Regions from separate parts of the Metabacillus sp. 22489 genome, predicted to be linked through region 2. Evidence: a T-box and tRNA genes for the amino acid it is inferred to sense, from the RefSeq annotation. Region 2 holds a T-box; the other holds one or more tRNA genes.

Region 1 (15,032 bases), on a different contig from region 2:
GATTCTCTTTATAAAATCTCTCGGCAATAAAGGATCCGATAAATCCATATCCACCAGTAATTAAAATATTCACATTGATCTCCCCGGTTACATTTTTATTAGAAAAGGCGATGTTAAAGATAATTGCTGATTGTTGATTTGAGCAGGTACATAAGACTCCTGCATAGAGAAGCGTAGCAAAGGGAGACCCAACAGGGCACATCTTAAGAAAATGCTCCTGGGACCGCCCGCGGAAAGCGAATGCCTCATGCTGAAATCGACAACAACATTTAACAAGAGCCATTCAAAAAGTACTACTATCTGTATATCTTTAAAATCAGTATATATTACTTTATTACTAATACAATAAGAATTATTTTCTAATCTTTTTTCATCACTCTCATTCGAAATGTGTACACAATAAACAAATTGGTATTTTTAGACTAAAGCTCATTATATGTACTCCCTCTTACAAAACTCTTACAGATAAATTTTCATACCTAAGATTCATCGTTTAACGTGTTTACGTCCATAATTTCGGTGAAATATGTCATATTTTGCTCTATCGTACCCTTAAATCACGCCTTTACGTAGTCATTTCATCCTTATCTCAAATTTACTTACATATGAAGCGATGAAAAGTTAAACCTTTATCATCATTTTTTGAAACAGCTTACATTTCGTATGACTTCTGTTCCCCTTCTAAGGAGATCCTTCTCTAAAGATAACGAAAAATAAAAACCCCTACTCATATAAGTAAGGGCTCTTTTGCTATGCATATAATTGATTGTCTTCTTTACGGAAGAAGCTTTTCATCGCCTGGAAAACATCTGCCTTTTGCTTGAGGATATAATAGCGGAATTTCTCATCATTGATATTTTTATATGCGGACATTAATGTTGAGTGACGATTATACTGATTTACTTCACCATAGCCGAAAATATTAGAAACCTTCATTAATTCGCCTACAAGTTTGACACATCTTGCATTATCTGACGTTAAATTATCACCATCTGAAAAATGAAAAGGATAAATATTATAGCGTGATGGGTTATATTTTTCTTCGATAATCTCAAGTGCTTTACGGTATGCGGATGAACAGATCGTTCCACCGCTTTCCCCTTTTGAGAAGAAGTCTTCTTCTGAGACGACCTTTGCCTCTGTATGATGGGCGATAAATTCAATGTCAACCTTCTCATATTTTGTTCGTAAAAATCTTGTCATCCAGAAGAAAAAGCTTCTTGCCATATATTTTTCCCAAAGTCCCATTGACCCACTTGTATCCATCATCGCGATGACGACTGCCTTCGATTCTGGCTTGACAACTTCATTCCAGGTTTTGTATTTCAAGTCTTCCGGAAATATTGGATGGAAGTTAGATTTTCCTGCCATTGCATTCCGTTTATAGGCTGCTAGCATCGTCCGTTTTTTATCGATATTTCCCATTAAACCTGTTCTTCGAATATCGTTGAATTCAATATCCTCTACAACAATATTGTCCCGTTCCTTTTGCTTTAAATTTGGCAGCTCCAGCTCTTTAAATAAAGCTGCCTCAAGCTCGATGATCGATACTTCTGCTTCATAGTAATCTTCACCTGCTTGATCTCCTGCCCCTTGACCTTTGCCTGGGCCTTTTGCATCTGCCTGAGAACCATCACGGGCAACGACATCTCCTACCTGACTCTCTCCATCTCCTTGGCCTACATGCTTATTTTTGTCATAGTTATAGCGGATTTTGTATTCGTCAAGAGAACGAATTGGGATTTTCACAACATCCTTCCCATTTGACATGATGATGCTTTCTTCAGTGATTAAATCTGGAAGGTTGTTCCGAATCGCTTCCTGTACTTTTTCTTGATGGCGTGTTTGATCATCGTGGCCTTTACGATGGAGGGTCCAATCTTCTTGTGAAATAACAAAATTTTGGTCCTGACCTGACATCTTAATTCCCCCTCCAAAAATTAAATTTTTTTAAAAAAAGAGTCACATTTTTCACTTAACATGCATACACTAACGTGGATGAATAAATTTATTTCCCTATTGCCAGTTTGTTTTTTCATTGGATTACTCTATCCTATGCGCAAGATTTGATTTATTGACAAATAATTTCGAAAACGAACAGAGTTTCATTTAAAATGAGACAAGTCCCCAGTTACATATCGGACAAGCATTATCGTTTAGAATGGGATAAAAAAAGACTGACAGGATGCTTCTATTCGTCAGTCTTTTCTCATTATTTTTTATCTATTTAATAAGCTTCCTACATAACGGAGCAATTCGTTTGCCGATGTTGAGTTGTAGCCATGCTCATCAATAAGACGTGCGACAACCTCATTTATTTTCTTAAGCTGCTGCTCATCAGGTGTTTTCGACGATGTCGTAATCTTCACAACATCCTTCAAATCTGCAAAAAGCTTCTTTTGAATCGCTTCACGTAACCGTTCGTGTGAATTGTAATCAAAGCGTTTCCCTTTGCGAGCATATGCTGAAATTCTAATTAAAATTTCTTCACGGAACGCCTTTTTCGCATTTTCGGAAATGCCAATTTGTTCTTCAATCGAACGCATGAGCTTTTCGTCTGGATTCATTTCCTCACCAGTTAACGGGTCGCGCAGTTTATTTTTATTACAATATGCCTCAACATTATCTAAATAATTATCCATTAATGTTTTCGCAGACTCTTCATATGAGTAAACAAACGCCTTTTGTACTTCTTTCTTCGCCATATCGTCATAGAGCTTACGAGCTACAGAAATGAAGTTTAAATATTTTTCTCTATCCTCATTTGAAATCGACGCATGCTGGTCAAGACCTTCCTTAAGCGCACGTAATACATCTAATGCATTAATTGATGGAACATCCTTGCGAATAATCGTTGAAGATATTCGATTGATCACATAACGCGGGTCAATCCCTGACATTCCCTCATCATTGTATTCCTTTTGCAGCTCTGCAAGGTCAACTGAATTAAAGCCTTCCACACTTTCGCCATCATACAATCTCATTTTCTTCACTAAGTCAATGTCACCGCGCTTTGGTTCCTTTAAACGCGTGAGAATTGTAAACATCGCCGCTACCTTTAATGTATGTGGTGCAATATGAACATCTGAAACATCACTTTCTTGAATCATTTTTTCATAAATTCTTTCCTCTTCACTCACCTTTAAGTTGTAAGGAACAGGCATAACGATAATCCGCGAATGGAGCGCTTCGTTCTTTTTGTTTGAAATAAACGAACGATACTCTGTTTCATTTGTATGTGCAACAATTAATTCATCCGCAGAAATTAAGGCAAAGCGGCCTGCCTTGAAATTTCCTTCCTGTGTTAAGGAAAGCAAATGCCAGAGAAATTTTTCATCACATTTCAGCATTTCCTGGAACTCCATCATCCCACGGTTTGCTTTGTTCAACTCACCATCAAAGCGGTATGCACGCGGGTCTGACTCTGAACCATATTCAGCAATCGTTGAAAAGTCAATGCTTCCCGTTAAATCGGCAATATCCTGTGATTTCGGATCCGATGGACTAAACGTTCCAATCCCTGTCCGCTTATCCTCAGATAAAAATACCCTTTCTACCCTTACATCCTCAATACGTCCACCATATTCTTCCTCTAATCTCATCACATTTAGCGGTGATAAATTCCCTTCGATTCGAATGCCATATTCCTGATAAAAATCATCACGAAGATGATGCGGAATTAAATGTAAAGGATCCTCATGCATCGGGCAGCCCTTTATTGCATAAACTGCACCGCGATCTGTTAAAGAGTAAGCCTCTAATCCACGTTTAAGCATAGTGACAAGTGTCGATTTCCCACCACTTACTGGTCCCATTAAAAGCAAAATCCGCTTTCGGACATCTAAACGCTTTGCGGCAGGATGGAAATACTCTTCGACAAGGCGTTCCAGCGCATCCTCTAATCCATATAGCTGGTGGTCAAAAAACTTATATCTCCGTTTTCCATCTACCTCTTCAATACCTGCATCTTTAATCATATTGTATACTCGCGAATGAGCCGATTGAGCAACCCACGGTTTTTCCTTGACAATATCCAAATACTCTACGAAGGTTCCTTCCCATTTTAAACGCTGCTCATCTTCTCTATACTTTTCAATTTTTTTTAAGATATCCATAAGGACCTCCTTCATCATTGGTCGTAGATGTAAAAACCTTGTGCGGATTAATACACTTTATGCGAGGATGTCCTTTAACATTCTAAAAAGCTTTTGATTAATTCTGATAAATTTTATTGTAAAAATCTTCTTTTACATTCACATCAAGTGCTGATTACGTTATAATTAGGAAAGACTTAGGGGTTACCTGCAGGTGTTCAAATTTTCGTGAAATGAGAATTTGCTCACTAGGAAAAAGGATAAAACACGCGATACATGGGGAACCTAATAGGAAAAGATGTAATCGTTATCTTTTCGTTTTAGTACATGTTGATTTAATGGAAGATTCAAAGTATGCTTTATTACATACCCTGTGGATTTGCTCTAATTTCGTAAAGAATTTTGGGAGGGACAAACACGATGGGATTTTTATTAATACTTGGTGTTAGCTTAGCATTTCTAACAGCTATCTTTACTGCTGGATATGATAGCAAGCCAGGCGTAAAAAAATAAGGGTACACGAAAAATGACTGATTCTTTATCGAATCAGTCATTTTCTCGTCCTAGCAAGGATTTACCTAGCCTAAGCTCGGATAATTTTGTTGTCTTAATACTTCATAAATAAGAATGGCTGCAGTATTTGCTAAATTTAATGAACGTACATCATCTGTCATTGGAATTCGTAGGCAGCGGTCCATGTTTGCCTTAATGACATCCTTTGGTAAGCCTGTTGTTTCACGGCCAAAAATAAAGAAATAATCCTTTTCAACGTCACTGTAATCAAATGCCGTATGTGGCTGCTCACCGAATTTCGTTAAATAAAAGAATTCACCATCTTGGTATTTTCCATAAAGCTCATCTAATGAATCATGAAAAGCAACATTCACAAATTCCCAATAATCAAGTCCCGCACGTTTTAACATTTTATCATCTGTCGAAAATCCAAGTGGACGAATTAAATGTAGCGTTGTATTCGTAGCCGCACATGAACGGGCAATATTTCCTGTATTTGCAGGAATCTCTGGTTGATATAATACGACGTGTAATGCCATTGTTTCCACCCCAACTATTTACTAAAGAAGGATAGCCTTTAGACATTCGAGCCCCTCTTTACCCTTCAAAAGGACATTATACCACTTTTTACTTTGAACTCGTATCATCGATAATTCGAAAAAATGTATATTTAATGTTAGGTGTATAGGCTGTAGAATCCTCATATGACCAATAGCGCATCCGACTATTATAAGTTTGCGCATTCACTAGCGGCATATTCTTTTTATCCTTTGCCACAACAAATGTCGTATGATCAAATCTGCCATCACCTTGAAAATCATAGCAAATGACATCCCCTGGCATTAATTGTTCAGGCTCACCTACGATTTTAGCTCTTAAGCCAGCTTTGGAATTCGCTAAAAAGATCCGCATTGAATTGGCTACAGACCAACTATAGCTCCAATTATTGTTTTGCATCCACCAACCGCTGGAGCGATTTGGGTAGCCCCTCATTTTTGCACCACCTGCATGCAAGCATTGCGAAATAAAGTTCGTACAATTGACCTCAAAATTTTTATAAGCTGGATTTGTACTATTCCACCACAGCTCTGCATACTGGACAGCTGCAAGTCGATCATAAGTAAACTGCTCTCTTGTTAGCTGCTCTACATTGCTTACATGATGATCAACCGCCGGCTCGTGCTTTTCGATAAGCATATCCTCAACAAGCTCATCCTGAAAAATTCTTGCACTTCGCTCTTCAAATCGTTCCTCTAAATACATCGAGTCATCTTGTTTTGTTAACCATTTATGATGGCATGTATACTCGACATCATTTATTTTTTGCGACCGTTCCGCAACATTTGTTATTTTGATTTCCGTTATCCCTTTAATGATCTCAATTCCACGCTGTTCACATAAGCGTACTCTCCGTTCCAACGCTTGAAACTCTCGGTCGTCATCGCGATATTGCGTGAATGGCTTTTTATTTATAAGCATGTCGAGCTTCTTTTTATTGAAGTCTAATAGCAGTTGCTTCATTTCTCCTCACCACCACCTGTATTATATTAAAAGGTATGGTCATAGTTATGAAGAAATGTCTTTTATCAGGCGGGAAGCTATGACGTTTTTTGTCGAATGACAGATTTTTTCGGAAAGTTGGTTGATTTCTTCAGAAAGTTGACAAATTTTCCGCCAAAGTTGACAGTTTTTCCGTTGAAGTTGGTTGATTTCCCGCCGAGTTTATTAAAATGTACCAAAAAAGTGGCTGCTTACAAGTTCATTTGCAAGCAACCACTTATTTTTTTTCTAAAAAAGCCAATCCTTTTTTAATTTCTGCTTTTACTTCTTCATCGTTTTCTTTTTCGTATGCTTTATGAAGCTCTTCTGCAACGTGCTCGCCACCAATTTTTCCGATTGCCCATGCAGCTGTTCCGCGAATAACTGGTCTTGGGTCCTTATGCATCAATTGGATTAAATCGGGTAGTGCGGTTGTATCCTTAAAATGAGCCAGTGCTAAAATGGCATTCCGCTGGATCGGTTTTTTCCCTCTCCAAGAGCCTGAAATATGGCCATACTTTTCTTTAAACTCTTTATTGCTTATCGTGAGCAGCGGCTTTAGCTTTGGCTTTGCAATTTCCGGGTCTGGCTCCATCTCTTCATGAAAATGAAAATCCTTCCCTTTGTTTACTGGACATATCGTTTGACACGTATCACAGCCATAGATCCGATTGCCGATTTTTGTTCGATATTCATCAGGTAAAAAGCCCTTTGTTTGCGTTAAAAAGGCAATACATTTTGTTGAATCAAGCTGCCCTCCCTGGACGAGTGCTCCTGTCGGACAAACATCTAGACACTTTGTACAGCTGCCACATTGGTCCTCCATTGGCGTATCAGGAGGAAACGGGAAATTCGTAATCATTTCACCTAAATATACGTAGGAGCCAAATTCAGGTGTAATAATGGCACAGTTTTTTCCGCTCCAGCCAATGCCTGCACGTTCAGCAACTGCCCGATCGGATAGCTCACCTGTATCTACCATTGACTTCACTTGAATGTCAGGTACCTTTTCCTTTAAAAACTTCTCAAGCTTCCCAAGCCTGTCACGTAAGATCGTATGGTAGTCTTGTCCCCATGAAGCACGGCAAAAAATCCCGCGTCGTTCTTCCTTCGTACTTCTCGGTGCGTTTTTCATTTTCGAAGGATAGGCTAGAGCAATCGAAATGATTGAGCTCGCTTTCGGCAGTAACGCAACAGGTGTCACTCGCTTTTCAATATCAGGCTCTTCAAAGCCGGATTGATAGCCTAATTCCTGCTGTTTGATCAAGCGCTGTCTGAGCTCTTCAAATGTATTGGCACTCGTAAAGCCAATTTTATCAATGCCAATTTCCTTACTATAGGCAATAACCTCTTCTTTAAACTGCTCAATATTCATCACTTCTCCCCCTTCCTTTTAAAGACTTTGCTTCATCTATGATAAAATAAATGTACGAACATTGTGGAGGTAATAATAAATGGAAATTCAAATTAGCCAAAAGATTAAACAGCTAGTCAATGATTTTCAGCTAGGTGTCGTTCATTATCAAAATATTCAAGTCTCCGAATCACCACAAATGCTAAAGGGACGATTACGTTTATTTCAAGAATCATTATACTTTGATTATGCTGACAAAAAGATCACTGAAATACCTGCAATTAATGAATGGCGAAAATTATTTAAAACGTTTGGAACAGATCCGTCGAGATATCGTCCATCAAGTGAAGCGTTATATCGTCGTGTCCAAAAGCAGCAATATTTAGACTATGTGAACTCTGCAGTCGATTTAAATAATTTTCTATCACTTCAATATCAAATTCCTCTAGGAATATATGATGTTAAGCAAATAAAAGGTAATGTTAGCATTGAAATTGGAACAGATCAAGCGACATATCTTGCCATCAATGGTCGTGACGTTTCAATGGCAAAAAAGCTTGTATCTGTTGATGAAAACGGACCATTTGGCAGCCCTTATGTTGATTCAAAGCGAACAGCCGTCTCAACAAGCACGACCGATGCGTTACATCTCGTCTATTTGCAGCCTTCGCAAGCAAAAGAGGATGCTGCTCAATTGTTACAAGCATTGGCTAAAATGTTTACCCAAATACATGGCGGCGAGGCTACATTCGATATTTATTAAGCTTTAAGGTGATTGGCATGAAGCCTTCACCTCTTTTTCACATTAAAAAACGCAATGCCTCGTTTATCTAAGAAACGAAACACTGCGTTGCAACCAGTATTATGTATGGAGCGGGTGAAGGGAATCGAACCCTCATCATCAGCTTGGAAGGCTGAGGTTTTACCACTAAACTACACCCGCATGTGATGTGACATGTATAACATTATAGCAGTTATCTTTACTAGAATCAACATTTTTTTTAAAAATCCCAATGGTTTTTGTCGATAATCGTCAAAAAAGATACTTTAATAGTATATAACTAGAAATGCTGCTTCGCAAGGTTTTTTTGCGAACATCTTAAAATTCGACTAAAATAACTCTTATGTTTCGAAAATAAATTGTCCAATTCCACATTATTTACTAAAATAGATAAAGTAACAAATAAACTAATAGATAAAGTAAAATGATAAAGGAGGTATTGGAGAATGAGTAAAGAGCCATTATTTTTTAATCCAATATTTAAAGATAGAATCTGGGGTGGAACAAAATTAACATCCTTCCATTATACGATCCCTACTGAAACAACAGGTGAGTGCTGGGCTTTTTCCGCACATCCAAATGGTCAAAGCGTTGTAAAAAATGGTGAGTATGAAGGTGTAACCCTTGGTGAGCTATGGGAAAAGCATCGTGAGTTATTTGGTCATATCGAAGGTGACCGCTTCCCATTATTAACGAAAATTCTTGATGCAAATCAAGATTTATCTGTTCAGGTTCATCCTAATGATGAATATGCAAACGAGCATGAAAACGGTGAGCTAGGAAAAACCGAATGCTGGTATATCATTGATTGTGAAGAGGGCGCTGAAATCATCTATGGCCATCATGCAAAAACGAAGGAAGAATTAGTGAGCATGATTGAAAATGGTGAATGGGACAAATTATTACGCAGAGTAAAAATTAAGCCTGGCGATTTCTTCTTCGTTCCAAGTGGTACAATTCATGCAATTGGTGCTGGGACAATCATCCTTGAAACACAGCAAAATTCCGATACAACTTACCGTGTATTTGACTTTAACCGTAAGGATGCAGAAGGAAATTTACGTGAGCTACATATCGAAAAAAGCATTGAAGTAACAGAAACACCGTCTTCTCATACAGAGGTAACACCAACAACAGAACAAATCGATGGTGCTGAAATGACAACATATGTAGAATGTCCATATTTTACTGTACAAAAATGGAAGCTTTCAGGCACGACAACATTAACACAGGAAAAACCGTTCACATTAGTTAGTGTAATAGATGGTGATGGTGAGCTTACACATAATGGAACAACCTACAGCTTTAGAAAAGGTGATCACTTCCTGCTTCCATATGAGTTCGGGCAATATACACTTAATGGAAATGCTGATTTAATCGCTTCATATCTATAATAAAAATGAAAGAGGCTGCTAAAAGTAAAAGCAGCCTCTTCTTTCCCTTATATAAATTGAAAAATACTAACAATAACTGCTGCTACACTAATCCCTGTTCCAATAATCCATTTTACTAGCTGAAGATGACTTTCATTCACTGAGGATTCTACTTGCTTTGGTGTTGCAAATTCTTTTTCTGATAGCACTTTGTCAATGACAGCACGTATATCATTTTCATCAAGCTGGTTAGAATATCTATCCTCAAGGCGGTCTATTTGATGTTCTAGGTCTTTTATTTTTAATTCAAGCTCCTTTATTTGCACATTCACATCCTTCACATGATCCCTCCTCGAAAATAAAGTTTCTATATATTATTCATTTTCTGAGGAAAGATGTTGGCTTTTCTCTTAATTGTGTTTTCATTCTATTTCGAAACGACTTGAGCACGGTATTCATTTGGTGTGAATCCTGTCGATTTTTTAAACACCTTACTAAAATATTTTTCGTTCTGATAACCTACCATAAACGCAATCTCGTAGATTTTCAAATGCGGGTTTTCTAGTAATTCCTTCGCTTTCATCACCCGAATATTTGTTAAGTAATTTGTAATGGTATCAGCATATTCCTGCCTAAATCTCCGTGAGATATATTCTCTGCTTAAATAAAAGCGATCCGCGATCTCTTGTAAAGTAATTTCCTTATCATAATGATTTCGAAGATATGCTTCAATTTCTTGGATACTATTTTTATCCTTTTGGTATTTTACCTTTGATAATAATTCTAGCAATTGATGAAATTCCTTTCGTTTCTCCTCTTTGAATTTTTGAAAGGAAAACAATCCATCCTCCTCCCAATAGTTCACACCATTATATAAGACGGTTGCTTCATCTATACTATATTCCTTTAGCCAGTTCGAACGCATTTGTTCAAATTGTGTTTCCCAAGCTTGAATTTGCTCCATCGAAAGCTCATGATTCATTTGCAAGCGGTGAAATAATCCTTGTAAAATTTCATCTACCTTTTCCATGCTTCCACTGCGTAGTGCCCACATAAGCTCCTGCGAATAATCAAATAAATGGAGGAGAGAGCTTTTAGCCATATCATGATAATAGGCGATATTATTGCTTTTCCCTAATAGGTTATGCTTTTTCAATGCTAGGAGCGCAGATTGATACGATTCTTGCAATGAATGTGATTCTTTACCAACGGCAATTGGTAGCTTCATTTGATAGCATTTGTAAATACATTCATGAATTTGCGAGATTAAATAGTCGCTTTTTTCCCACATGAACATAACAATTTCGTTGTCCTTTGTCTCGTTGCGAAAACAAAGCCCATGTTTGTTTTTCCCTTGAATGATTTCATTGCAAATATTTAATAGTGTAAAAAACGCTAAATTTTTATCCTCACCAAATGCCTTTTGAATGATCGGAACAAGTGTTAAAACAACAACTGTGCATTGCACCTGCTTTAGATTGATCGCAAATTCAGCTTGGATTTTGTTGACCGTTTCTTGAGAAATGACGGAATGAGTAAGTAAATTTGTCAAAAGGTGATCCCAATATAACGGCTTTACTTCATTTATGACTCTTGTCGCCTCCAAGGTTGAGGCACGTGCAACCTGTTGTTTTTTCCATTCACTTGTTGCACGTGCTAACGTATCATTTAAAATAACGGGGTCAATCGGTTTTAATATATAGTCAAAGCTTCCGTAGCAAAGGGCATTCCGCATATAGTGGTAATCATCATACCCGCTGACAACGATAATCTTGCTTTGCAGGTTCTTTTCATGCAGCCATTTTAATAAATCAATTCCGTCTACTTTCGGCATATTCATATCTGTAAAAATAATTTCAGGTCGATGCTCTGTAATTTGCTCCTTCGCTTCTGCACCATCCTTTGCCTCATATACATCGGTAATGCCAAATTGTTCCCAATCCGCTAATAAGAGCAATCCCTCTCTCACATGCTGTTCATCATCAATAATGATTGCCTTCATCCAAAGTCCCCCTTGCTTCGATTGGAAATGTAATCGAGACGTAAATTCCCCCATCTTTTTGATTGTCAATATGCAGCGTCCCTTTTTGACCATAATAGAGCTTTAACCGAAGATAGACGTTCTTCAATCCAATATTCGTTCCTTTTGTCGGTCTTTCTTGCTGTGTGTCTGTTAATGTTTGTCTTATTTGATTTAGTCGAGCTTCACTCATGCCAATTCCATTATCCCGAATGGTGATGACGAACATGTCATCCTGTCGTTTCCCTTCAACTGCAAGCTGTCCAATTGAATCAGCTCGACTGTCAAAGCCATGCTTAAAATAATTTTCGATAATTGGCTGAAGAATCATTTTCGGAACGGTTAACGATAAATCCGTTTCCGCAAAATCTAATGAATACGTAAATTGCTCCCCAAATCGTTCTCTTTGCAATAATAAATAGGCCTTTGTGTAATCAATCTCCTTTGCCAATGGAACTACATCCTCATCAATATTCATGCCATACCTCATGATTTTCGAAAGATGGGTCACAAGCGTATAGATTTGTGGCACTTTATTTTTAAGGGCAACCGTTCCAATTGACTGCAGAGCATTATATAAAAAATGGGGATTTAATTGTGATTGCAAAACCTTTAATTGATTCGTTTTATTTTCAAGCTCAAGCTTATATTCACGGTTAATTAATTGATTAATTTTCCCGATCATTTCCTGAAAACGATTACCTAATACACCGATTTCATCCTTTCCTAATGGAACAAATTCGACATTCATATCGCCTTTTTCAACCTTGTTAATATGCTGAAGCAATATTCGAATTGGGGAAGTGATTTTAAACGAAACGAAAAAGGAACCTAAAATAACAAGACATAAGCCAATAATCCCAAAAAGAATATTGATTTTCGCAACACTTAAGGCACTTTCAAATACAGATGTATACGGAATACGTTTAGCTAATATCCAGCCTCCAGAAGCTTCAGACGTTCTGTCATAAATCATTAACCCTTGAAAGGAATCTGTTTCAAGCTCCATCGTCCCACTTTGTTTCTTTGATGCGGTTAATTTCTTAATCCAAGCCTCATCCTCAGAAACCTCATTATTTGATTGAAAAATCATTTCTCCTTCTGAGCTAATAATATAAAACTCTTCCTTGTCTTTCACATAAAGCTTCTCACTTATATTAATAATTTGAGACGGGGCAATATCTAATGAAATATAACCTAATAAATCGTTTGAAGGTATATCAAGCAACACTCTGTGTAACGTAAAGATATCTCGCTTGTTCCGTTTATCATTTGCTGCTTTTTCACCTTGAACAACGTGCATCGGCTCAAGGTACACATAGTACTTATTTTTTAATGCCTTTTCGTAATTTTCCGCTTCAAGCTCTTCTATGAATGGAGAAAATACAACACTTGAGCGTTTTGAAACGGAAACATTTAGATCATCTTTTATAAATACAATATTGACTCGATTAATATTTTCCTCAGCGTGAAGAATCGTTAAAATGACATTTTTCACTGTTTCCTTTGCAAGATAATCATCATCAAGCTCGGGATTTCGTAAATACGCCATAAAATCGATATTTGTATAAAACGATAGCGATAGATTTTTTAATTCATCAATATATCCTTCAACATTCAACTTCCCTTGATATAACAGGTTTACGTTTTCGTCAACAAATTTATCCTTTAAAGACTCTTTCGTATATAAATAGGTTGTCACTATCGAGGTCCCAAATGGAACGATCGTGATAAGGAGCAGTAAAACAATTAGTTTATTTCGTATACTCGTTCGGAACATTCCTAAAAGAACCTCCTTACCGACATTCTTCATGATTATTCATGCTGTCTCTAAAACATTCGTATAGGTAAAAAGCATGCCGACTGTCATGGCATGCTTTTTTCTCTATTTTACTTTAAATTGTCCCAAGTCGCTTGGAATTTTTCTAGCAATGTATCATAATCGATTTTTCCTGCTGCATATTCCTGAATCGCAGCGGCAAATTCTTTGTTTGCTCCATCTGGCCATGTAAACCAAGTCCATGGAATCGTCTTTTCAGCCTTTGAATATTCTAATACCTCTTTACCTAAGTCACCTAAGCCAGATGCTTCAATATTATCAAACGCTGGGATAAAGGCAAACTCCTCGGTAATATAACGTTTTCCTGTTTCAGAGGACACCATCCAGTTTAGGAATGTTTTCGCTTCCTCTAAATGCTCTGAGTTTTTGTTTAATACCCAGTTGTTCGGTACGCCGACTGGTAAAACATCTTGATTTGCATCATCGTTAAGCGGGATTGGGATAAAGCCCATATTCATCTCAGGGTTCACTTCATAAATCATATTTTCAGTCCAGTTACCTTGTTGAAGCATTGCTGTTTCACCTGAAGCAAACAATGTTACTTGTGTATTATAATCGGTTGTAAGCGGGTTTCCTGTTGCATATTTTATTTCTGTATCAATGACTTCCTTAAATTGCTTAAACTTCTCATTATCGGCAAATTTCATTGAACCATCATATAATCCATCAATAAATGCTGAAGGGTCTTCCTGTTGGGCAAATGGAATGTTTAATAAATGCTGTCCAATAACCCACCATTCCCCATATCCTGCCGAAAATGCTTTTATTCCTGCATCCTCTAGCTTTTGAGCTGCCTCTTTTAATTCACTAAGTGTTTTCGGCGTTTCTGTAATTCCTGCCTTTTTGAATAAGTCCTTATTATAAGCAAAGCCATATCCTTCAAGGTTTACAGGCATCCCGTATAGCTTTCCATCCTCACCTGTCATCGGAACCTTCCCAATTGGAAGAACATGCTCAACCCATGGCTCATTTGATAAATCCGCTAAATGCTCCTTCCACAATTCAAGCTCTTTAAAGCCTCCATTGTTAAAGATATCTGGCTCTTCACCTGAGGCAAATTTCGCCTTTAACGCTGCACCGTAATCTGCACCACCACCAACACTTTCAAGCTTTACCTTTATATTCGGATGCTCTTTTTCAAACTCATTAATCATTTCTTGTAGTTGGTCAGCAATCTCTACTTTAAATTGAAATAAATTAAGCGTCACAACATCCCCATTATCACCAGAATCGGTATTCGTATCAGAATTAGAATTAGACTGTCCACCTGTTTCCAGCTTCCCCCCTGAACTACACCCAACAATCATCCCAACCAAAAATAACATCGATAAACATACGAGCAAGAGCTTCTTCATCCCCATTGACCTCCTTGTTATGTTATCTATCTTTTATATAAAAGTGACTCTTTTTTGGGGGACAGTCCCCACGATGGTAGTGGGACTGTCCCCCATTAATTAAAACAGCCACTTTACATACGGCCATGACTTCATTTAAACAGGCTGCTTCCCTTTCATAAAC
Region 2 (15,032 bases):
GGCAAAAGATCAAGGTAGTGAAAGTTGAAGGCTCACGTATCGTTGTAAGAGAAATTTAACAATGGATGAAAACGAAAAACAAGTTGGAGGTTCAAAATGGAAGCATCGTTAATTTTACCAATAGGATTAATTATCCTCGGAATTATTGTATTAAGTGTATTTTTTACATTTGTACCAATTGCACTTTGGATTTCTGCATTAGCAGCTGGTGTGAAAATTAGTATTTTCACATTAATTGGAATGAGGCTTCGAAGAGTTATTCCAAGTAGGGTTGTAAATCCCCTTATCAAAGCACATAAAGCTGGCTTAAATGTAACGACAAATCAATTAGAGAGTCATTACTTAGCAGGGGGGAACGTTGATCGCGTCGTAAATGCGCTTATTGCTGCAGAACGTGCGAATATTGAGTTAACCTTTGAACGTTGTGCTGCAATCGATCTTGCTGGACGTGATGTATTAGAGGCTGTACAAATGAGTGTAAATCCAAAAGTAATTGAAACACCTTTTATCGCTGGTGTTGCAATGGATGGTATTGAAGTGAAGGCGAAAGCTAGAATTACTGTAAGAGCAAATATTGAACGCTTAGTCGGGGGAGCCGGAGAAGAAACAATTATTGCTCGTGTCGGTGAAGGGATTGTTTCAACGATAGGTTCGCAAACGGATCATAAAAAAGTTCTAGAAAATCCAGATATGATTTCGCAAACTGTTTTAGGTAAAGGGTTAGATTCAGGAACAGCCTTCGAAATTCTGTCCATTGATATTGCTGATGTAGACATCGGTAAAAACATTGGGGCTGAGCTTCAAACTGAGCAAGCTGAAGCGGATAAAAAGATTGCTCAAGCTAAAGCGGAAGAACGAAGAGCAATGGCTGTTGCACAAGAGCAAGAAATGTTAGCGCGAGTACAGGAAATGAAAGCAAAGGTAGTTGAAGCGGAAGCGAAAGTACCTTTAGCAATGGCTGAGGCGTTACGTTCAGGAAATATAGGTGTTATGGATTATATGAATTTTAAAAATATATCTGCTGACACTGATATGAGAGATTCTATCGGAAAAACTAATCAAGACTATAATGATAATAATGAGTATTAAAAAGTAAAGCTTAGTAATGTAACTAAATCTTAAGGTTGTTTACAGGTAAAGAAAAACTGGCTGTTAATTGCTAGTAAACACTTATAGACCGAAAAAAACGTGTTAAATGATGATGGAAGTACCGAATGACATGGACAATGTATTTTCGGCTCAAAATCCTTCATAAAAAGGAGGGATCTCGTATGGATTTGTTTGAGATTTTTACAAATCCTTTAGTTTGGGCAATAATAGTAGGTTTGATTACGAAGCTATTTTTTTCAAAAGATGAAGATTCTAACAAGAAAAAGGAACAGACGAACAATAAACCGAAGCAAAAACTACCAAAGCCAGTTATGACAACCGTTGAACGCCCTAAAGAAAAAAGAGAAAAACACAAAACGAGACAAACTGTACAGCAGGCATATGAGAAAATGCAAAAAGCAGAAGTTGGGAACTATCAAAAAAACATAGATGCTACGCAAAAAATTCGGGGAAAATCAAATAAGCAAGTGAAGCAAAATCCCTCCCCAGTTAGAGATAATCGATTAATAGTAGACCGCAGGAATGCAATACAAGGTGTAATCTGGAGTGAAATATTAGGGCCACCAAGGTCAAAAAACCCACATTATACAAGAAATAAACGACATTCTTAACTTCTCATCATAATCATGTTATAAGACTCTACTTTCTCTCATACATATGAGATGAAAGGGGGTCTTTTTTTTGGCGAAAAAATGGCGACAACAGCTAACAAAATGGATAACAAATACAATTGACCTTCCTCCCGACGTCATGATGGATCTTCCTAGAATTACGATGGTAGGACAGCTTCATATATACATAGAAAATCATCGCGGACTCCTTGCTTTTACCGATACAGAGCTTCGACTTTTATTAAAACAAGGACAATTATTAATTAAAGGTGAGGCTTTTGTCATAAAAACAATTTTACCGGAAGAAATCCTTCTAGAAGGAAAAATAAGTCAAGTGCAATTTTTAAATGAATAAAGATATATCGTCAGAAATAAAAATGCACAGATTCGTCTGCTGTGTTTCCCAAAAAATGCACAGCAGATCTATTTACATATAAAACAGTTAAGATAGGGGGAGAAGGATGAGAAATCAATGGACGAGTTATTTATACGGTATAATTAAAGTTAGTATTAGTGGTAGGGGAACAGAGCGGTTCTTAAATGAATGTGTACGGGAAAAAATTGTTGTTTGGAAAGTGAAAAGAACGAGTAAGGAAACAATGAGCTTTTTTGTTAGCCTCAAAGATGTACATGCCTTAAGAAAGGTTGTAAGAAATCATGACTGTTCATGTAAATTTGAGCGGCGAATCGGAATGCCATTTTTTGTAAAAAGGACATATCGTAATAGTGGCTTTGTAATAGGATTACTTGCTTTTTTACTTGTTATTTTCGCTTTATCAAATATGATTTGGGGGATAAAAATTGAAGGCGCAACTCCTGAGACGGAACATTTAATCAAAAAAGAACTTTCTCGAATTGGAGTAAAAACTGGTAAATTTCAATTTTTCGTTGATAATCCAGATGAAATTCAAAAATCCTTAACAGATAATATTAATCAAATTACATGGGTTGGGGTAGAACTTACTGGAACCACATACCATTTAAAGGTTGTAGAAAAGAATCAACCAGAAGAAACAGAAAAGGTAAGTCCGAGACATATAATTGCTGAAAAGGAAGCAACTATTGCTAAAATGTTTGTTGAACAAGGACAGCCAATGACAACTTTACATGAGCATGTGAAAAAAGGGCAAATATTAGTATCTGGATTGATAGGGAAAGAGGATGAACAGCAGCAAGTTGCTGCTAAAGCAGAAATTTTCGGGGAAACCTGGTACAAATCAACAATTACAATTCCATTAAAGACATCGTTTCAAGTTTTTACTGGTGAAAATAAAGTTAAACATCATATTAAGGTGGGGTCACTCAACATCCCTGTTTGGGGTTTTGGTAAACCGGAATATGGAGAGTATGAAGTTGAAGATGATGTTAGATATTTAAAGTTTTTAAATTTTACTTTGCCAATAGCTTATTCAAAAGATATTTATCGCGAAAAGGAAGAAGTATCTAGAGATTATTCTGTAGAACAAGCTAAAGAGGCTGCATTAGATCGCGGCAAAAAGGATATTGAAAAAAATTTAGATGAAAAAGAACAAGTAATTGGAGAAAAAATTTTGCACGAGACTACAGAGAATGGTAAAGTTAAATTAACCGTTCTTTACCAAGTGTTAGAAAATATCGTAAAAACTACACCAATTGTTCAGGGAGATTAAAGAATGCCAGAAGAATTAGTGACATTAAACCAGCAGTTAGAAAATCCAAATGAAGCAGTTGCTCTATTTGGTAATCATGATGTTCATCTTAAACGAATTGAAGATGAACTAAATGTCTCCATCGTTACGCGTGGTGAAGCAGTATTTGTTTCCGGAGAGTCGGAAAATGTTAATTTGGTCGATGAATTACTAAAATCGCTACTGCTTATTATTCGTAGAGGAATAAATATTAGTGAGAGAGATGTTCTTTACGCAATCACTATGGCGAAAGAACAGCAGTTAGAACAGTTTGAACAATTATATGTACAGGAAATTTCAAAAACTGCTAAAGGGAAATCAATAAGAGTTAAAACTCTAGGACAGCGCCATTATATTGCTGCAATTCAGAAAAACGATTTAGTTTTTGGAATTGGTCCAGCTGGAACTGGTAAGACTTATTTAGCAGTTGTGATGGCTGTTAATGCATTAAAAAATGGGAGTATTAAAAGAATTATTTTAACTCGTCCTGCTGTAGAAGCAGGGGAGAGTCTTGGTTTCTTACCAGGGGATTTAAAGGAAAAGGTAGATCCTTATTTAAGACCCCTCTATGACGCCTTGCATGATGTTTTAGGGATGGAACATACTCAAAGGTTAATCGAGCGGGGAACAATTGAAATTGCCCCCTTAGCTTATATGCGTGGGAGAACATTGGACGATGCATTTGTCATTCTAGATGAAGCGCAAAATACAACACCAGCTCAAATGAAAATGTTTTTAACAAGATTAGGATTTGGATCTAAAATGGTGATAACAGGCGATATTACTCAAGTAGATTTACCAAAGGGAGTAAATTCTGGCTTAGCAGTAGCAGAAAATACCCTTTCAAATGTTCAAGGAATATCGTTTATAACTTTAGAGCAATCAGATGTAGTTCGACACCCACTCGTTGCAAAAATAATTGCTGCATATGAAAATTCAAATGAAAGCAAGTGACCCGAACCGATAATTCGGGTCACTTTTCTGTTATTCTTTTAAAACACGAGATAATGTCACCCATAAAAAAGGGGTTAAAAAGTCATGATTTTAATTGTAAAATGATTTTAAGAGTTGAACAATGACTGATAAAAGAAAATAATGGACAAGAAACGACTATTGAATGATGATAATATGGAGCTTTATTTGTAGATAAGGTGGTGTCTTTCCTTGAAAAAAGAGAAGAAAAATAATAAAAAACCAAATGTATTAGAGAAGTTTAAAAATCATAAATTTTTACATGCTATGATATATGTCGTACTTGCAATTATCATTTATGCTGCATTGTTTAGCAATGTAAAACCTGAAACTCTCGATATTGAACCTTTTACACCTTCAAAAGAAACAATTTATGCACCAACGACTGTTGTTGATAAAGAAGAAACAGAAAGGAAAAAGAAGGAGGCATATGACTCTGTTGAGGATCAATATGTTCTAGATAAGAATATTTCTGAAGATCAAGTAAATCTTATCTCATCGATTTTTGATGCAATAATCGAGGTAAGAAAAGAAGGCGCCAACACTGAAACCTCTGATAAAGAGGAAACCATTCTTACTCCAGAAGAAAAAGTTAACCGCCTAGTAAACGAAAAATTAACGGATACCATAAATGAAAAAATTCCTAAAGAAACGTTCTTGCCATTGATGAGTGCGTCAGATGAGGATGTAACACTAGCTAAGAATGCTGTTGTTACTGCAGTAAATAATGCTATGAGCAAGGAAATACCTATCGTCCAGTTAACGGAAGCAAAGAATCAGGTGGAGGAGGAATTAAAGTCCTACTCTTTAAAAAAGGATGTCCTCCAATCTTCAATAACCCTTGCAAGATTTGCTATAGCCCAGAATTACTTCCTAGATTTGGATGCTACTAATCAGAAAAGGCAACAGGCATCAGAAGAAGTTAAGGAAGTACAAATTAAACAAGGTCAAATCATTGTAGATGAGGGCGAACTTATTAGTCGGGAAGTATACCGTAAATTAGGCTTGGTTGGCTTACTAGATGACCAGATATCTTACAAACCTTTCATAGGATTAGGTATTCTCGTTTTACTAATAATAACGGGTATCATTTACTTTTTTGAAAAAAAGGATAATAAAATTAAAAATAATTCCTTACTTCTATATTGTTTTATTTTTACAATTACCCTTTTATTAATGAAAATTTTAAGCTTATTTCAGAAAATCGATTATAACCATATCGGTTATATAGTACCTGTTGCAATGGGCGCTATGCTTGTAAAGCTACTGCTTAATGAGAGAATAGCCTTTTTAACCTCAATGATTTTTGCAATTTGTGGCAGTATCATTTTTAATGAAGGAGTTACAGGGAGCTTTAATTTTTCAGTAGGTGTTTATTACTTATTTGCTTGCCTAGTAGGTATATTATTTTTAGGTGACCACAATCTCCGTTCAAAAATCTTACAAGCTGGTTTATTTGTTTCAATTATGAATTGTTTAGTTCTTCTTGCGATATTGCTAATCCGAAATGGAAGCTATACAAATGTTGAAATTGGAACTTACTTTATTATGGCATGTGTTTCTGGGTTAGTGGCATCTGTGTTAACAATAGGCTTTATGCCATTTTTCGAAACCGGATTTGGTATATTATCAACAATGAAATTAATTGAGCTGTCGAATCCGAATCATCCATTATTAAGGAAGATTTTAACGGAAACACCTGGAACGTATCACCATAGTGTAATGGTTGCAAATTTAAGTGAATCTGCTTGTGAAGCAATAGGGGCAGATGGGTTATTAGCGAGAGTTGGTGCTTATTATCACGATATCGGTAAGACAAAGCGGCCACAGTATTTTATTGAAAACCAAATGAATATTGAAAATCCACATAATAAGCTGTCACCACAGTTAAGTAAAAATATTATTATTGCACATGTGACAGATGGTGTGGACATGCTAAAAAAACATAAAATGCCTAAGGAATTTATTGATATTGCAGAACAGCATCACGGTACTTCCCTGTTAAAATATTTTTATCATCAGGCAAAACAAACAAATGATTCAATCTATGAGGAAGAATTTCGATATCCAGGTCCAAAACCACAAACGAAGGAAATCGCCATCATCTCAATTGCTGATAGTGTTGAAGCAGCTGTTCGATCAATGTCAAATCCAACTCCGGATAAAATTGAAAAATTAGTCCGTTCGATTATTGCTGATCGACTACAGGATCATCAGCTGGATGAATGTGATTTAACGTTAAAAGAATTAGATATTATTGCGAAGTCATTTTGTGAATCACTTAAAGGGATATTTCATTCAAGAATTGAATACCCCGAATTAACGAAAAAGCAGAAGGTGAAACAATCATGAGATTAATCATCGATTTAATTGATGAAACGAACGAATTAGTCGAAGAACAACTTAAAACAATAGAGGATTTATTACAATATGCTGCTGACATGGAAGAGGTTGCCCAAGATGCTGAAATTTCAGTCACGTTTGTAACGAATGAGCGTATACAAGAAGTAAACCGTGAATATCGAGATAAGGATCAGCCTACCGATGTTATTTCATTTGCTCTTGAAGAAATGGGAGAGGGAGAAATTGAAATCATTGGTATAGAGCAACCACCAGTATTGGGGGATATTATTATTTCTATCCAACGAGCAAAAGAACAGGCTGAAGAATATGGACATACCTTTTTAAGAGAACTTGGCTTCCTTGCAGTCCATGGATTTTTACATTTATTAGGTTATGATCATATGACAGAGGAAGACGAGAAAGTAATGTTTACTAAACAAAAGGAAATTTTAAATAGTTATGGACTTAAAAGAACCTCGGAACTCTGAATGGAAGCGTTTTTACAAAAGCTTTTGGTTTGCTTCGACCGGTATCGTACAGACATTTAAAACAGAGCGCAATTTTCAAATACATGTTGTTGTATCAATTTTGATGCTTATTATCGGTTTACTGCTGTCATTTACAAAACTTGAGTGGGTTATTTTACTATTTTTAATCGGTGGGATGCTCTCACTTGAGTTAATCAATACAGCTTTAGAGCATGTCGTGGATTTGGTTACAAAAGAAAAAAGACCCCTTGCAAAGGCTGCAAAGGATGCAGCAGCTGGTGCGGTTTTGGTGTATGCAATACTTTCGGTTATAATAGGATTAATTATTGTTTATGGACATTTACCTATTTGAATGAAATCCAGTTTTATTGTGGTGGATTTCGAAAATTCTTACAATTAAATAACAAAATAGAAGAAAACGTGAAATTACTGATTGGTTTAGGTAAAATAATAGTAAGAAATGGATAGTTAATTTAGAAAGGAAGAAATGTTGTGAATATTGAACATCTCATCAGTGAAGCGAAAGAAGCACGTAATATGGCTTATACTCCCTATTCTAAATTTAATGTTGGTGCGGCTTTGTTAACAAAGGATGGAAAAGTCTATAAAGGTTGTAATATAGAAAATGCATCATATAGCATGACAAATTGTGCTGAGCGCACAGCATTGTTTAAAGCCATTTCTGAAGGAGACAAAGACTTTGTTGCATTAGCAGTTATTGCTGATACGAAAAGACCTGTTTCCCCTTGTGGAGCTTGTCGTCAAGTTATTTCAGAGCTTTGTCCCAAAGATATGAAGGTAATACTAACCAATTTACAAGGTGATATACAGGAAATAAATGTAGAAGATTTACTACCAGGAGCGTTTTCAGCGGAGGACTTAGATGAGTAATAATCAAGGATTTAAATCAGGATTTGTATCAATTATTGGAAGACCAAATGTAGGGAAATCTACATTTATAAATAGAGTTATTGGTCAAAAGATAGCTATTATGAGTGATAAACCACAAACAACACGTAATAAAATTCAAGGTGTTTATACTACTGAAAATTCACAGACGATATTTATCGATACACCAGGGATTCATAAACCAAAGCATAAGCTTGGAGATTTTATGATGAAGGTAGCCCAAAATACATTAAAAGAGGTTGACCTTATACTTTTTATGATTAATGCGGAAGAAGGATATGGCAGAGGGGATGAATTTATTATTGAACGGTTGAAGCAGACGAATACGCCTGTTTTTCTAATCATCAATAAAATTGACCAAATTCACCCAGATGAGCTTTTACCAATTATCGAAGAATATAAAAATTTATATCCTTTTAAAGAAATCATTCCGATATCTGCTTTACAAGGTAATAATGTTGATACTTTATTAAAACAAATTGAATCATTATTACCAGAAGGACCACAGTATTACCCAGATGATCAAGTAACAGACCATCCAGAAAGATTTATTATAACAGAATTAATTCGCGAAAAAGTACTTCATTTGACTAGAGAAGAGATACCGCATTCTGTTGCTGTTGTAATGGATTCACTTGAGCGAAGGGAAAATAATAAGGCTATATATGTTGCAGCTACAATTATTGTAGAGCGAGATTCACAAAAGGGAATTATTATTGGAAAACAAGGAAGTATGCTAAAAGAAGTAGGGAAACGCGCACGCGTCGATATCGAAGCACTTCTAGGTTCAAAAGTATTTTTAGAGCTATGGGTAAAAGTTCAAAAAGATTGGCGTAATAAGGCATCACAGTTGCGAGACTATGGATTTAGAGAAGATGAATATTGAGGATAAAAGAATTATTCATAAATGTTGTTAGCAAAAAATGTTTGACATGAAATGATGAAATGCAGGTCAAGATAATGGTAATGAAATTGGATTTATTGTTTGCTAGTCTTAACAACTGAAAGGTGGGGTTTTTATGTTGGATTTTACCTGGAAAGTTTTTTCTCAGACAGGTAGCATTGATACTTATCTTCTTTTTAAAGAATTAGAAAAGGAGAATGAAGAAGGACCCGATTCTCAAGAGGATGAACTAGCTGAAATGGATTTTCCAATTTCCTGATCTTGCCTAAACCTTTGGAAGGTGAGGGAATTTGCTTCAAAAATGTGAAGGTATCGTCATTCGATCGACGGACTATGGTGAAACAAATAAAATTGTAACAATATATACGAGAGAACTTGGAAAAGTTGGGGTTATGGCGAGAGGCGCTAAAAAACCGAATAGCCGCCTTACGTCTATTACCCAACTTTTTACTTATGGAACGTTTTTGTTTCAAAAATCAACTGGTTTAGGAAGTTTGCAGCAAGGTGAAACAATTTTTTCGCATCGGTTTATACGTGAGGATATTTTTTTAACAGCTTATGCCTCTTACATATCAGAATTACTTGATAAAAGTACTGAGAACTTTGAAAGCAATCCTTTTTTATTTGAATTATATAAGCTGACCCTTGATTATTTGAATGAAGAAGTTGACCCGGATATTTTAATGAGCATATTTGAAATAAAAATATTACCTTTGCTAGGATTGAAGCCACAATTTGATTGCTGCACTAATTGTGGAAATAAAGAAGGAACATTTCACTTTTCAATTAGAGAAGCAGGATTCATTTGTCATCGTTGCTTTGAAATTGATCCGTATAGAATTCCTATTTCCCAAACAACCGCTAAATTACTTAGATTATTTTATTATTTTGACTTAAATCGATTAGGGAAGATTTCCTTGAAATCAGAGACAAAAAAAGAGATCAAACATGTCATAGAAGCGTATTACCAAGAGTATTCTGGTCTGACTCTTAAATCAAAGCGTTTCTTAAACCAATTAGATTCCTTAAAGGGGAAGCTATGATACCTATGTACAAAAATATACAGTATATTGACATCGGAGAATTTTTAGATTAATATGCAATTAGAATTTAACAGTTTGCGTTGAAGGAAAGAAGTAGTTACGAATAACCATTAATAGCGACCTTAGGACGGTGAAAGCTAAGGATTGGCTCGTAATGAAAGGCGTTCTGGAGCAGTAATTGAAAGTGGCTTGCCTTTATAATTAGGTGAGCAAATAGGGTGGAACCGCGGGTAAGCTCTCGTCCCTATGTCGATTTTTGGCATAAGGATGGGAGCTTTTTGTTTTCTTCACTAATTATTTATAATATGGAAAACTTTATGGAGGTGTATCAATAATGAATATACAAGAAATGATTCTTACACTACAAAAGCATTGGTCTGATCAAGGGTGTATTTTAATGCAGGCATATGATACTGAAAAAGGTGCTGGAACAATGAGTCCATATACATTTTTACGAAGTATCGGGCCAGAACCATGGAATGTTGCATATGTGGAACCGTCAAGACGACCTGCAGATGGGCGTTATGGCGAAAATCCAAACCGTCTCTATCAGCATCACCAATTTCAAGTTATTATGAAACCATCACCAGACAACATTCAAGAGCTTTATTTAGATTCCTTACGTGCTTTAGGAATAGACCCATTGGAGCATGATATTCGTTTTGTAGAGGACAACTGGGAAAACCCTTCTTTAGGCTGTGCAGGATTGGGATGGGAAGTATGGTTGGATGGAATGGAAATTACTCAGTTTACATATTTCCAACAAGTAGGTGGAATAGAATGTAAACCCGTTTCTGCCGAAATTACCTATGGGATTGAGAGATTAGCTTCATATATACAGGATAAAGAAAATGTATTTGATCTTGAATGGACTGAGGGATTTACTGTTCGCGACATCTTTTTGATGCCGGAATATGAACATTCTAAATATACGTTTGAAACATCGGATACAGAGATGTTGTTCCAATTGTTTTCAACTTATGAAAAGGAAGCAATTCGTCAAATGGATGAAGGCTTAGTCCATCCAGCTTATGATTATGTTTTAAAATGCTCCCATACATTTAATTTATTAGATGCTAAAGGAGCCATTTCCGTCACTGAACGCACAGGCTATATTGCTAGAGTGCGGAACTTAGCTCGTAAAGTTGCAAAAACATTTTATGAGGAACGAGAAAAACTAGGTTTTCCAATGTTAGTGAAGGAAGGAGGAGAAGCAAATGAGTAAACAGGATTTACTTATTGAGATCGGGTTAGAGGAAGTACCTGCACATTATGTGACAGATGCGTCTAATCAATTTACTACTAAAGTTTCTGAGTGGCTAAATGATAAAAAGCTTTCTTATGGAGAGGTCAAATCTTATTCTACACCTCGTAGATTAGCTGTCTTAGTAAAAGAGGTTGATGAAAAACAACCTGATATTGAAGAAGAAGCAAAAGGCCCTGCAAGGAAAATTGCTGTTGATGAGAATGGGAATTGGACAAAGGCTGCAATTGGTTTTTCAAAGGGTCAAGGTGCAAATGTAGAAGATATTTATTTTAAAGAAATAAATGGTGTCGAATATGTCCATGTGCAAAAATCGATTAAAGGACAGGAAACAAAAACATTATTAACAGAATTACGTCAAATTATCATAGGACTAACATTTCCTAAAAATATGCGTTGGGGTAACCAAGACATGCGTTACATTCGTCCAATTAAGTGGATTGTTGCCTTGTTTGGCAAAGAAATCATCCCATTTGAAATAGCTGGAGTAACAACTAATTCATATACTTTTGGCCATCGCTTTTTAGGAAGTCAGGTTGAAATAGCTGCACCTTCTTTATATGAAGCGCTATTGTTAGAGCAATTTGTATTAGCAGATCCTATCAAAAGAAAAGAAGCAATTGTTAATCAGCTTTCTGAGATGGAAGCAGAGCAAAATTGGGTTATTCCAATTGATGCTGAATTATTGGAAGAAGTAAATAATCTTGTTGAGTATCCAACTGCGTTGTTTGGAAAATTCGAAGCGGATTATTTATCTTTACCTGATGAAGTATTAGTTACGACTATGAAAGAGCACCAACGATATTTTCCTGTAAGAAATCAGAGCGGAGAATTACAACCATTTTTTGTCACAGTTCGAAATGGTGACCACAATCATCTTGAAAATGTAGCAAGAGGAAATGAAAAAGTTTTACGTGCAAGATTATCAGATGCAAATTTCTTTTATAAAGAAGACCAAAAGCTAAAAATTGAAGATGCTGTTTTGAAATTAGATAAAATTGTCTTCCATGAGGAATTAGGAACACTTGGAGAAAAGGTAAAACGAATTGTTAAAATTGCAGAAATATTATCAGATAAATTAAAGGTATCTGAAGAAGAAAAGAAAGATGTTGCCCGTGCTGCATCAATTTGTAAATTTGACCTCGTTACACATATGGTTTATGAATTCCCTGAATTACAAGGAAAAATAGGTGAAAAATACGCAAGAATTAGTGGGGAAAAAGAGGCAGTTGCATTAGCTGTAAACGAACATTATATGCCAAGACATGCTGATGATGAGATCCCGAATTCAAATGTCGGTGGAATAGTTGCCCTTGCAGACAAACTTGATACAATTGTTGGTTTTTTCGCAATTAATAAAATTCCTTCTGGTTCACAGGATCCTTATGCATTAAGAAGGCAGGCTAGTGGAATTGTCCAAATATTGCTAGCTAAAAACTGGAAACTTGCATTGCCTGAATTATTCGATTTGACATTGGACTTCTATAAGGAAATAGCAAAGTCTGATACGAAGCAAGATCTTTTATCTTTCTTTAAATTACGTCTAAAACACGTATTTGCGGAAGAGAAAATTAGACATGATATCGTTGATGCAGTATTAGAATCGTCAAATATTGAAGTAACCTCATTAGTGAATCGCGCAAAAATTCTTAACGAAATCTCTAAGACTGAGCGATTTAAAGAGGAAGTAGAATCGTTATCTCGTGTAATGAATATTGCAAAAAAAGGTATTGAAAAGGAAATTAACCCACAATTATTTGAAAATGAATACGAAGAAACATTATATAAAGAATATTTACGTATATCGACAGATGTATCTACTCTTTTGACAAATGGTCAAGAGAAGGAAGGTTATCAGCTATTAGCTAGTCTTAAAGAGGTAATTAATGCTTACTTTGACCATACGATGGTCATGGCTGAAAACGAAATTGTAAAAGAAAATCGTTTAGCACAAATGGTTAAATTATCAAAATTAATTCAATCTTTTGCGCAAATAAATAATATTATAGTTAAGTAACAGGTAATTAGCAGTACGGATGAGGATTTTAATTTAACCTGAGAGCTGACCAATTGTCAGCTCTTTTTCTAAAGAGTAAATGTGTTAGAACATATTTCTTTTCAAAAATGAAGGAATGTATATAATATTTCTATAAAGAAGTGGGTAATACATTCATTTTGAATTGACGATATTAGAGATAAAAGGGGAAAAACATTAACTGAAATGAAATTGCTTCAATAGCGTTTTTGAAAATAAATAAGATGTTATAGAGGGAAATCTTCTAAAGTCTAAAATGATGAGATCCTCGTAACTTATTGCTAAAAAGTTTAGTTCAAATAATGAAGAGGGGTAAAATGATGAATTACCGCATGGTGTATATTGTTTCGGACTCTGTTGGAGAAACGGCAGAATTAGTTGTAAAAGCAGCAGCTAGCCAATTCAATGGAGTGTCGGTAAATACAAAAATAAAACGAATTCCTTATGTTGAGGACAAAGGGACAATTTTAGAAGTATTATCACTTGCAAAAGAGGATAATGCAATAGTTTGTTTTACGTTGGTCATACCAGAATTAAGACAATATTTAATAGAAGAAGCTGTTAAACAGGGAGTTGTTTACTATGATATCATTGGCCCTCTTATTGATATTATGGAAAACTCATATGGAAAAGCGGCAAAGTATGAACCCGGTAGAGTCCGTAAACTTGATGAAGAGTATTTTAAAAAGGTTGAAGCAATTGAATTTGCAGTCAAATATGATGATGGTCGAGATCCTAGGGGAATCCTCAAGGCGGATATCGTATTAATTGGTGTATCACGTACTTCGAAAACCCCACTTTCTCAATATTTAGCGCATAAGAGATTTAAAGTAGCCAATGTTCCGATTGTACCTGAAGTTGAACCACCAGAAGAACTTTATAAAGTTTCAGCACAAAAATGTATAGGACTGCGAATTAGTCCTGATAAGCTAAATCATATTCGCAGAGAGAGATTAAAATCATTAGGACTTAATGATGAAGCATTTTATGCGAATATTAATCGAATTAAAGAGGAATTAGACTACTTTGATAAAATAGTTGATAAAATTGGCTGTCAGGTAATTGATGTATCAAATAAAGCTGTTGAGGAAACGGCAAATATTATTGCAAAGCTTCATGAATAAAATCGGTATACTAAACGATTTATACTTTTTGACGATATAAGCCATCACTATGATTGATCTTAATTTGGAACTAAAAACAAAAAAACAATAGATATTTGTAGAATTTTATATTATAATAAAAAATTGTGATAAAATTATTTTTTTTAGGTTTAGAACTTGACTTTGAGGAATAAACTATTAATTGTAAACTGTCAAGAAATATCCCAAAAAATAATTCGACAAAAGTCTTTTATTTCCGAAATTGTTTTGATTTGAATGCATTCAAAAGAAGGAATTTGTCGGAGTAATGTAGAATAGAGGATTATGACGAAAAACAATGAATATTTATGTTGATGCAGATGCATGTCCTGTGAAACAAGAAATAATGACCATTGCAAATGAATACCAATTTGAAGTGGTTTTTGTTGCCTCTTATAACCATGTTTCAGAAAAAACCTATGGAGGGAAATGGGTCTTTGTTGATACAGGCAAAGAAGCGGCAGATTTATACATTGTCAACCATGTGAAGAAAGGTGACTTAGTCGTTTCTCAGGATATAGGCTTAGCAGGTCTGTTATTAAAA

What was found. A T-box is a leader RNA that pairs with one kind of tRNA and senses whether it is charged. The one in region 2 lies ahead of glyQ (glycine--tRNA ligase subunit alpha), so its partner is inferred to be a tRNA-Gly.
Region 1: it has a tRNA-Gly gene. The T-box ahead of glyQ (glycine--tRNA ligase subunit alpha) is inferred to sense a tRNA for this amino acid. The anticodon was not compared.

Annotation. Positions count from the first base shown of each region.
Region 1 covers NZ_JBQENT010000028.1:37,331-52,362, forward strand. Annotated here, with positions in the region: gene ACTJJ9_RS16180 (NAD-dependent epimerase/dehydratase family protein) at 1-73, opposite strand, end outside; gene yhbH (sporulation protein YhbH) at 751-1,920, opposite strand; gene ACTJJ9_RS16190 (PrkA family serine protein kinase) at 2,220-4,115, opposite strand; gene trmL (tRNA (uridine(34)/cytosine(34)/5-carboxymethylaminomethyluridine(34)-2'-O)-methyltransferase TrmL) at 4,673-5,155, opposite strand; gene ACTJJ9_RS16200 (amidase domain-containing protein) at 5,235-6,128, opposite strand; gene queG (tRNA epoxyqueuosine(34) reductase QueG) at 6,385-7,521, opposite strand; gene ACTJJ9_RS16210 (B3/B4 domain-containing protein) at 7,601-8,263, shown strand; tRNA gene ACTJJ9_RS16215 (tRNA-Gly) at 8,370-8,443, opposite strand; gene manA (mannose-6-phosphate isomerase, class I) at 8,728-9,675, shown strand; gene ACTJJ9_RS16225 (hypothetical protein) at 9,723-9,995, opposite strand; gene ACTJJ9_RS16230 (response regulator transcription factor) at 10,082-11,656, opposite strand; gene ACTJJ9_RS16235 (sensor histidine kinase) at 11,637-13,454, opposite strand; gene ACTJJ9_RS16240 (ABC transporter substrate-binding protein) at 13,565-14,869, opposite strand.
Region 2 covers NZ_JBQENT010000019.1:37,520-52,551, reverse strand. Annotated here, with positions in the region: gene ACTJJ9_RS12910 (NfeD family protein) at 1-59, shown strand, start outside; gene floA (flotillin-like protein FloA) at 97-1,089, shown strand; gene ACTJJ9_RS12900 (hypothetical protein) at 1,272-1,721, shown strand; gene yqfC (sporulation protein YqfC) at 1,792-2,076, shown strand; gene yqfD (sporulation protein YqfD) at 2,183-3,370, shown strand; gene ACTJJ9_RS12885 (PhoH family protein) at 3,374-4,342, shown strand; gene ACTJJ9_RS12880 (HD family phosphohydrolase) at 4,553-6,712, shown strand; gene ybeY (rRNA maturation RNase YbeY) at 6,709-7,191, shown strand; gene ACTJJ9_RS12870 (diacylglycerol kinase family protein) at 7,163-7,543, shown strand; gene ACTJJ9_RS12865 (cytidine deaminase) at 7,684-8,082, shown strand; gene era (GTPase Era) at 8,075-8,986, shown strand; gene ACTJJ9_RS12855 (YqzL family protein) at 9,120-9,263, shown strand; gene recO (DNA repair protein RecO) at 9,295-10,047, shown strand; T-box leader at 10,119-10,296, shown strand; gene glyQ (glycine--tRNA ligase subunit alpha) at 10,382-11,272, shown strand; gene glyS (glycine--tRNA ligase subunit beta) at 11,265-13,328, shown strand; gene ACTJJ9_RS12835 (pyruvate, water dikinase regulatory protein) at 13,667-14,470, shown strand; gene ACTJJ9_RS12830 (YaiI/YqxD family protein) at 14,787-15,032, shown strand, end outside.